DNA from 2 places in the Psychrobacillus syltrankelensis genome. Region 1 is predicted to be linked to the other one. Evidence: a T-box and tRNA genes for the amino acid it is inferred to sense, from the RefSeq annotation. Region 1 holds a T-box; the other holds one or more tRNA genes.

Region 1 (3,492 bases):
GATGCAGCAGGAATGAGTGCAGCAATGGAAATTATTCGAAAGGATTCGACTGCAAAAATTACTACATTAGAAAAAGGGTATATATATTCTTACGGTCAATGTGGGTTACCGTATGTGGTGGGAAAGCACGTGCCGTCATCAACTGATGTTATTGCAAGAAGTGTTGAAATGTTTCGGAGTAAATATGGAATTAATGCAAAGACCGGATATGAGGTAACAAATATTGATGTAATAAATAAAACAGTTTCGGGAAACATTTTGCAAGAAGGAGATACATTTGAATTACAGTATAATCGACTGCTCATAGCTACGGGAGCTAGTCCAGTTATTCCTGACTGGGATGGAAGTAGGCTAACTGGAATTCATACAATCAAAACTATACCTAATACAGAAGCGATTATAGCTGACTTAGAGCATACACATCAGATAACGATCATTGGTGGAGGCTATATAGGTTTAGAAATGGCCGAGAACTTTGCAATCCTTGGAAAAAAAGTACGAATTATTCAGCGTGGAGATCAATTAGCAGGTATTTTTGATAAAGACATGGCGACTTTAATCTACAAAGAAGCTACCAACCATCATATAGAAGTAATTTTGAATGAAGAGGTAACATCGTTTTCAGGTGAGGATAGAGTAGAAGAAGTTCTAACGAACAAAGGGAGCTATCAAACGGATTTAGTGCTAATTGCAGTAGGTGTGAAACCAACGACAGAATTTTTAAAAGACACAGGAATTAGTACACTTCCAAATGGCGCAATTATTGTTAACACTCATTTAGAAACCAATGTGAAGGATGTTTATGCAGCAGGAGATTGTGCGACACACTTTCATCGAATCAAACAAAAAGATGATTACATTCCACTTGGTACTACGGCTAATAAGCAAGGACGATTGGCTGGATTCAATATGATGGGCATTGAGGAAGAATTCAAAGGGATTGTTGGGACTTCTATTATGAAATTTTTTAATTTAACCCTTGGAAAAACCGGACTTTCTGAAAAAGAACTAAATCAGTTAGGTATTCAGTACGAAACACATATACAACAGGCAACCGATATTGCGGGTTATTTCCCTGATAAGGAATTGATGCATATAAAATTACTCTATCGAAGAGATAATCAATTGCTGTTAGGAGGACAAATCATTGGAGGGAACGGAGTGGATAAACGAATAGATGTGTTAGCTACGGCACTTTTTCATCAAATGACCGTAACTGATCTCTTAGATTTAGATCTTGCCTATTCACCACCATACAATGGAGTTTGGGATCCTTTACAGCAATTGGCAAAACGAATGGGAAGAAAATAATCGAACAAATAGCTTGACGATTTTCTTTTTGTTGCATATACTAATCAAAAATCAGTAAGCGAAGAAAAGGATATGAATCATTTTATAATTTTCTTGTCAGAGAACAGGGTCAATGGCTGAGAGCCCTGAAGAAAAAGAGATGGTTTACCACCTTGGAGCTACTATGGGGAAAGCGTTGAATGTAATTATCCATAGTCGGGAAACCGTTATCTTGTATGAGCGCAATACATTTTTAGTATTGCAAAATTAGGGTGGAACCACGACCACACTCGTCCCTTTACCGGGATGGGTGTGGTCTTTTGTATTTAAAATAATATAGTTTAAGCGAAGAAAAGGATATGAATCATTTTCAATTTCTTGTCAGAGAACAGGGTCATTGGCTGGGAGCCCTGAAGAAAAACGAATGATTTACCACCTTGGAGCTATTATGGGGAAGGCGATACATGCTATTATCCATAGTCGGGAGAACCGTTATCTTGTATGAGCGCAACACACTTTTTGTGTTGCAAAATTAGGGTGGAACCACGACCACACTCGTCCCTTTACCAGGATGAGTGTGGTTTTTTGTATTAAAAATTAAATAATTTAAGCGAAGAAAAGGATATGAATCATTTTTTAATTTTCTTATCAGAGACCAGGGTCAATGGCTGAGAGCCCTGAAGAAAAAAAGATGATTTACCACCTTGGAGCTACTATGGGAAAAGCGATAAATGCAATTATCCATAGTCGGGAAACCGTTATCTTGTATGAGCGCAATACACTTTTTGTATTGTAAAATTAGGGTGGAACCACGACCACACTCGTCCCTTTACCGGGATGGGTGTGGTCTTTTTGTATTTAACAAAATTATAAACTGGAGGAATTACAATGTCACTTAAAGCAGAAGAAAGAGTAAGTCATCAGAAGTTAGGTCAGCAATTAGAATTATTTATGTCGATGGAAGAAGCGCCAGGAATGCCATTTTACTTGCCGAAAGGTATGGTGTTACGAAATGAGCTTGAAAATCTTTGGAGAATTAAGCATCAACGAGCAGGATATCAGGAAATTAAAACTCCGATCATGATGAGGCAAGAACTCTGGGAGAAGTCTGGACACTGGGATCATTACCATGAAAATATGTATTTTGCAGATGTGGATGAACAAAAATATGCGATTAAGCCGATGAATTGCCCGGGAGCAGTATTAATTTTTAACAGCAAAAGAAGAAGTTACAGAGAGTTACCTGTTCGATATGCGGAACTTGGTTTAGTTCATCGTCATGAATTATCGGGTTCATTAAATGGACTGTTACGGGTTCGAGCGTTTACTCAAGATGATGCACATCTATTTGTACGTGAGGAACAAATAGAAAGTGAAATAGACAAAGTGCTGGATCTAGTGGATGAATTTTATTCAGAATTTGGTTTTAGTTACAAAATAGAGCTATCTACTCGTCCTGAAGATTTTATGGGGGCAGTGGAAGTTTGGGACCAAGCAGAGCTAGCACTTGAATCATTATTAAAGAAAAAACAATTAGAATATCAAGTAAACGAAGGAGACGGGGCATTTTATGGTCCTAAAATTGATTTTCATATTTTAGATTCTCTTGGTCGAAGCTGGCAATGCGGAACAGTTCAGCTTGATTTTCAAATGCCTGAGAAGTTCCATTGTCAATACATTGACGAGGACAATCAACCCCGTCAACCAATTATGATTCACCGTGCAATTTATGGATCCATCGAACGTTTTATTGCTATTCTTTTGGAGCATTTCCAAGGAAGTTTTCCACTTTGGCTTGCACCTGTTCAAGTGAAGATCTTACCGATAGCGGACGCACATATTTCATATTGTGAAGAAGTGAAACGACGACTTGAACAAGAAGGGTACCGGGTTGAAATAGATGACCGAGTAGAGAAAATTGGTTTGAAAATACGCGAAGCAGCATTGCAAAAGCATCCGTATATGTTGATAATTGGGGACCAAGAAATGGAGCAAGGAATGGTCTCTGTGAGAAAGCATAAAGTAGGTAGCATTGGAGAAATGGATATCGATGAGTTGATTGGAAATTTAATAGGTGAGCAAAGAATTTAACGAATTACAAAGGAACCCTCTCCTACGAAGGAGTTTTCGTTATTCTTCACGAATAATACTGGTAGGAGGGATTTCATGAGGAAATGGTTTTTATTGATTTTAGGAGTTATT
Region 2 (3,492 bases), 210 kb from region 1:
TTCGGAGGAGGCGTCGGTGGGATACTGCCCTGGTTGTATTGAAATTCTAACCCATACCCGTAACCCGGGTAGGAGACAGTGTCAGGCGGGTAGTTTGACTGGGGCGGTCGCCTCCTAAAGTGTAACGGAGGCGCCCAAAGGTTCCCTCAGAATGGTTGGAAATCATTCGAAGAGTGTAAAGGCAGAAGGGAGCTTGACTGCGAGACCTACAAGTCGAGCAGGGTCGAAAGACGGGCTTAGTGATCCGGTGGTTCCGCATGGAAGGGCCATCGCTCAACGGATAAAAGCTACCCCGGGGATAACAGGCTTATCTCCCCCAAGAGTCCACATCGACGGGGAGGTTTGGCACCTCGATGTCGGCTCATCGCATCCTGGGGCTGTAGTCGGTCCCAAGGGTTGGGCTGTTCGCCCATTAAAGCGGTACGCGAGCTGGGTTCAGAACGTCGTGAGACAGTTCGGTCCCTATCCGTCGTGGGCGTAGGAAATTTGAGAGGAGCTGTCCTTAGTACGAGAGGACCGGGATGGACACACCGCTGGTGTACCAGTTGTTCTGCCAAGAGCATCGCTGGGTAGCTATGTGTGGACGGGATAAGTGCTGAAAGCATCTAAGCACGAAGCCCCCCTCAAGATGAGATTTCCCATTACGCAAGTAAGTAAGATCCCTCAAAGACGATGAGGTAGATAGGTTCGGGGTGGAAGCGTGGCGACACGTGCAGCTGACGAATACTAATCGATCGAGGACTTAACCAAATATGAATTTGAATTCATCAATGTCTTTTATCCAGTTTTGAGTGAACAAGCGCTCTAGTAAGAGGGTTTCAAGACACGAGTAATTCGAGGAAACGATTGAGAGAGGAAAGGAGCGTACTCAAGTACGTGACTGACCGAACGAATGAAGTTGACGAAGAAGTACGATGTGTATTGAAAGCCGTACAGTCTAGTGATGATGGCGAAGAGGTCACACCCGTTCCCATACCGAACACGGAAGTTAAGCTCTTCAGCGCCGATGGTAGTTGGGGGTTTCCCCCTGTGAGAGTAGGACGTCGCTAGGCACTATAAAAAGTCGTTACCGAGTAATCGGTAACGGCTTTTTTTGATGCATGCAATTATCTTGTTTTTAAATCGGATATTATATAACGACTAATTTTTTCTGCATAACAGCTTTTTTATTGAGAGTTTGATTGGTCTCATTCTGCCGCTTTCTAACTGCTTAGGGGTAAAGGATTTTCCGTATTGGAACTACTCTATCTAAATTCTCGCTGTTTCATGCCAATGATCTAACATCGTTTATTGCCTAGGAAATGATTTAAAGCTACCAGTTTTATATCTCTGTAGTTAAAGTTCGAAAATCTTCTATAAAATTTTAGAGAAATTGTTAAAATAAACTTGAAATAAAAAAAAGAGTTGTTATAATTATATTTGTACTTTAATTAAACATATCGTTCCGAAGTAGCTCAGTGGTAGAGCAATCGGCTGTTAACCGATTGGTCGTAGGTTCGAGTCCTACCTTCGGAGCCATTTTTTTGTCTTCGCTTCCATAGCTCAGCAGGTAGAGTGCTTCCATGGTAAGGAAGAGGTCACCGGTTCAAATCCGGTTGGAAGCTTACATATTAAGTAGGGGCAATCAAAAAAGAACTACTTGTCTTAGTATGGTAAATATGTTATTATTATATTTGTCCGGTTTTACAGGAGAAGAAAGCGAAAGAAGTTGACGCAGAAATGCGCCGCTTATTGTTATAACCCAGGAGGATTAGCTCAGCTGGGAGAGCATCTGCCTTACAAGCAGAGGGTCGGCGGTTCGAGCCCGTCATCCTCCACCATTTATTTTCATACTTAGCTTTGGAGGGGTAGTGAAGTGGCTAAACACGACGGACTGTAAATCCGTTCCTTAGGGTTCGGCGGTTCGAATCCGCCCCCCTCCACCATTTTATTGGGGTATAGCCAAGCGGTAAGGCAACGGATTTTGATTCCGTCATGCCCTGGTTCGAATCCAGGTACCCCAGCCATATCGTACATAAATATAAAACTTATTAAGGGGCCTTAGCTCAGCTGGGAGAGCGCCTGCCTTGCACGCAGGAGGTCAGCGGTTCGATCCCGCTAGGCTCCATAAAATATATAATGAATAAGAGGGTATTCCAATTCGATTGGAATACCCTTTTTTCGTTGGAACTTACTTTTCCCATACACGCTCGATTGAACAAATGTTATTGGTGAACTGCAATAAAAACACATCGGGGTTTCTTAACGATTTCCATTGCTCAAATCCAAAATTACTATCGTAATAATTCAATAGTAAAGACATGATATTTCCGTGTGTCACGATTATAGTATTTTCCAATTCAGTAGTTAAGATATCATTTATTACTTCTAATATACGTTCTTGTGCTTCAACACTTGATTCTCCTCCTATTAGTTTTAACTCCATATTGTTAAATGTCTCATTCAATTTATCGAGCCAATCTGGCATCGACAAGGAGCTTAGTACACGTTCTGCTAGTCGATCATCGATTTGAACGTCTATACTTTTGCTCTTTGCAAAAGGTTCAATAGTTTCTAGGGCACGTAAAAAAGGACTAGATATAATACGGTCAACTTTCATGTTTCTTAAGAATTCATTAAGCAGAATAGCTTGGATATATCCTTTCTTAGTAAGGGATGCATTGGATTCTTGTCCTTCCGCTTGGCAATGTCTAATTAGATATATTTGTTTCTTCATCTCTTTTCCACCTTTACTAAAAATATTATTAGCCAAAATAATATTGGGAAATCTTTTTTATAAATTCTTTTTCTAGTTCCCCCAATGATTCTAGTAAAAGAAAAGTCTTTACTTCGGGAAGTGGAAACAAATCAAAAGGTATACTCATTACACGCCCTTCTAAAAGTTCCCTTTTCACAATGGACTTTGGCAGAAATGATGTACCGAGACCTTCTTGAATGAAACGTTTTACTATATAGGCTTGCGTTACCTTCATCGTTTTCAAATTCAACACTTTCTTGCGGATTTGTAGAAGAAGGGGATCCCAAACGACTGGATGATGATGAGTAAATAAGTAATTGTCTTTTAAGTAGTCCTCTGCATCTAAAAATGGTCCTGATTCATCATCATAAGCATCAGTAGGAACAATAAATATAAGTGGATCTTTATAAAGTTCGATAGATTGAATACTTTTTCTTGTAGCATCTATAGCTGAAATGCCAATGTTAACTTCTCCACTACACACTAAATCTTCGATGGAACTAGATTCTGCTACTCGTATGGACACTTCAAGATATGGATGATTGTTCATGAAGGAACGCAAAATATAAGGTAAAATGGTTTCGGCCATTAAAGGAGATATAGCAATATTCCATTTGTGAGTATATCCTTCTGTAAAAGCATGGAGACGATTCACACTTACCTCAAAACCTTTAGTAAGTTGTTTAGCTTCTATATAAAACATTTTACCAGCTTCGGTTAAGTGCACTCGTTTATTAGTTCGTTCAAAGAGAGAA

Evidence for each region. A T-box is a leader RNA that pairs with one kind of tRNA and senses whether it is charged. The one in region 1 lies ahead of thrS (threonine--tRNA ligase), so its partner is inferred to be a tRNA-Thr.
Region 2: it has a tRNA-Thr gene. The T-box ahead of thrS (threonine--tRNA ligase) is inferred to sense a tRNA for this amino acid. The anticodon was not compared.

The regions. Positions count from the first base shown of each region.
Region 1 is NZ_CM144227.1:2,993,598-2,997,089, forward strand. Features, by position in the region: gene ACTSKG_RS14590 (FAD-dependent oxidoreductase) at 1-1,311, shown strand, start outside; T-box leader at 1,364-1,591, shown strand; T-box leader at 1,630-1,856, shown strand; T-box leader at 1,895-2,122, shown strand; gene thrS (threonine--tRNA ligase) at 2,179-3,381, shown strand; gene ACTSKG_RS14600 (hypothetical protein) at 3,457-3,492, shown strand, end outside.
Region 2 is NZ_CM144227.1:2,788,055-2,791,546, forward strand. Features, by position in the region: rRNA gene ACTSKG_RS13540 (23S ribosomal RNA) at 1-750, shown strand, start outside; rRNA gene rrf (5S ribosomal RNA) at 937-1,052, shown strand; tRNA gene ACTSKG_RS13550 (tRNA-Asn) at 1,444-1,518, shown strand; tRNA gene ACTSKG_RS13555 (tRNA-Thr) at 1,532-1,604, shown strand; tRNA gene ACTSKG_RS13560 (tRNA-Val) at 1,745-1,820, shown strand; tRNA gene ACTSKG_RS13565 (tRNA-Tyr) at 1,842-1,925, shown strand; tRNA gene ACTSKG_RS13570 (tRNA-Gln) at 1,932-2,006, shown strand; tRNA gene ACTSKG_RS13575 (tRNA-Ala) at 2,035-2,107, shown strand; gene ACTSKG_RS13580 (histidine phosphatase family protein) at 2,171-2,716, opposite strand; gene ACTSKG_RS13585 (LysR family transcriptional regulator) at 2,745-3,492, opposite strand, start outside.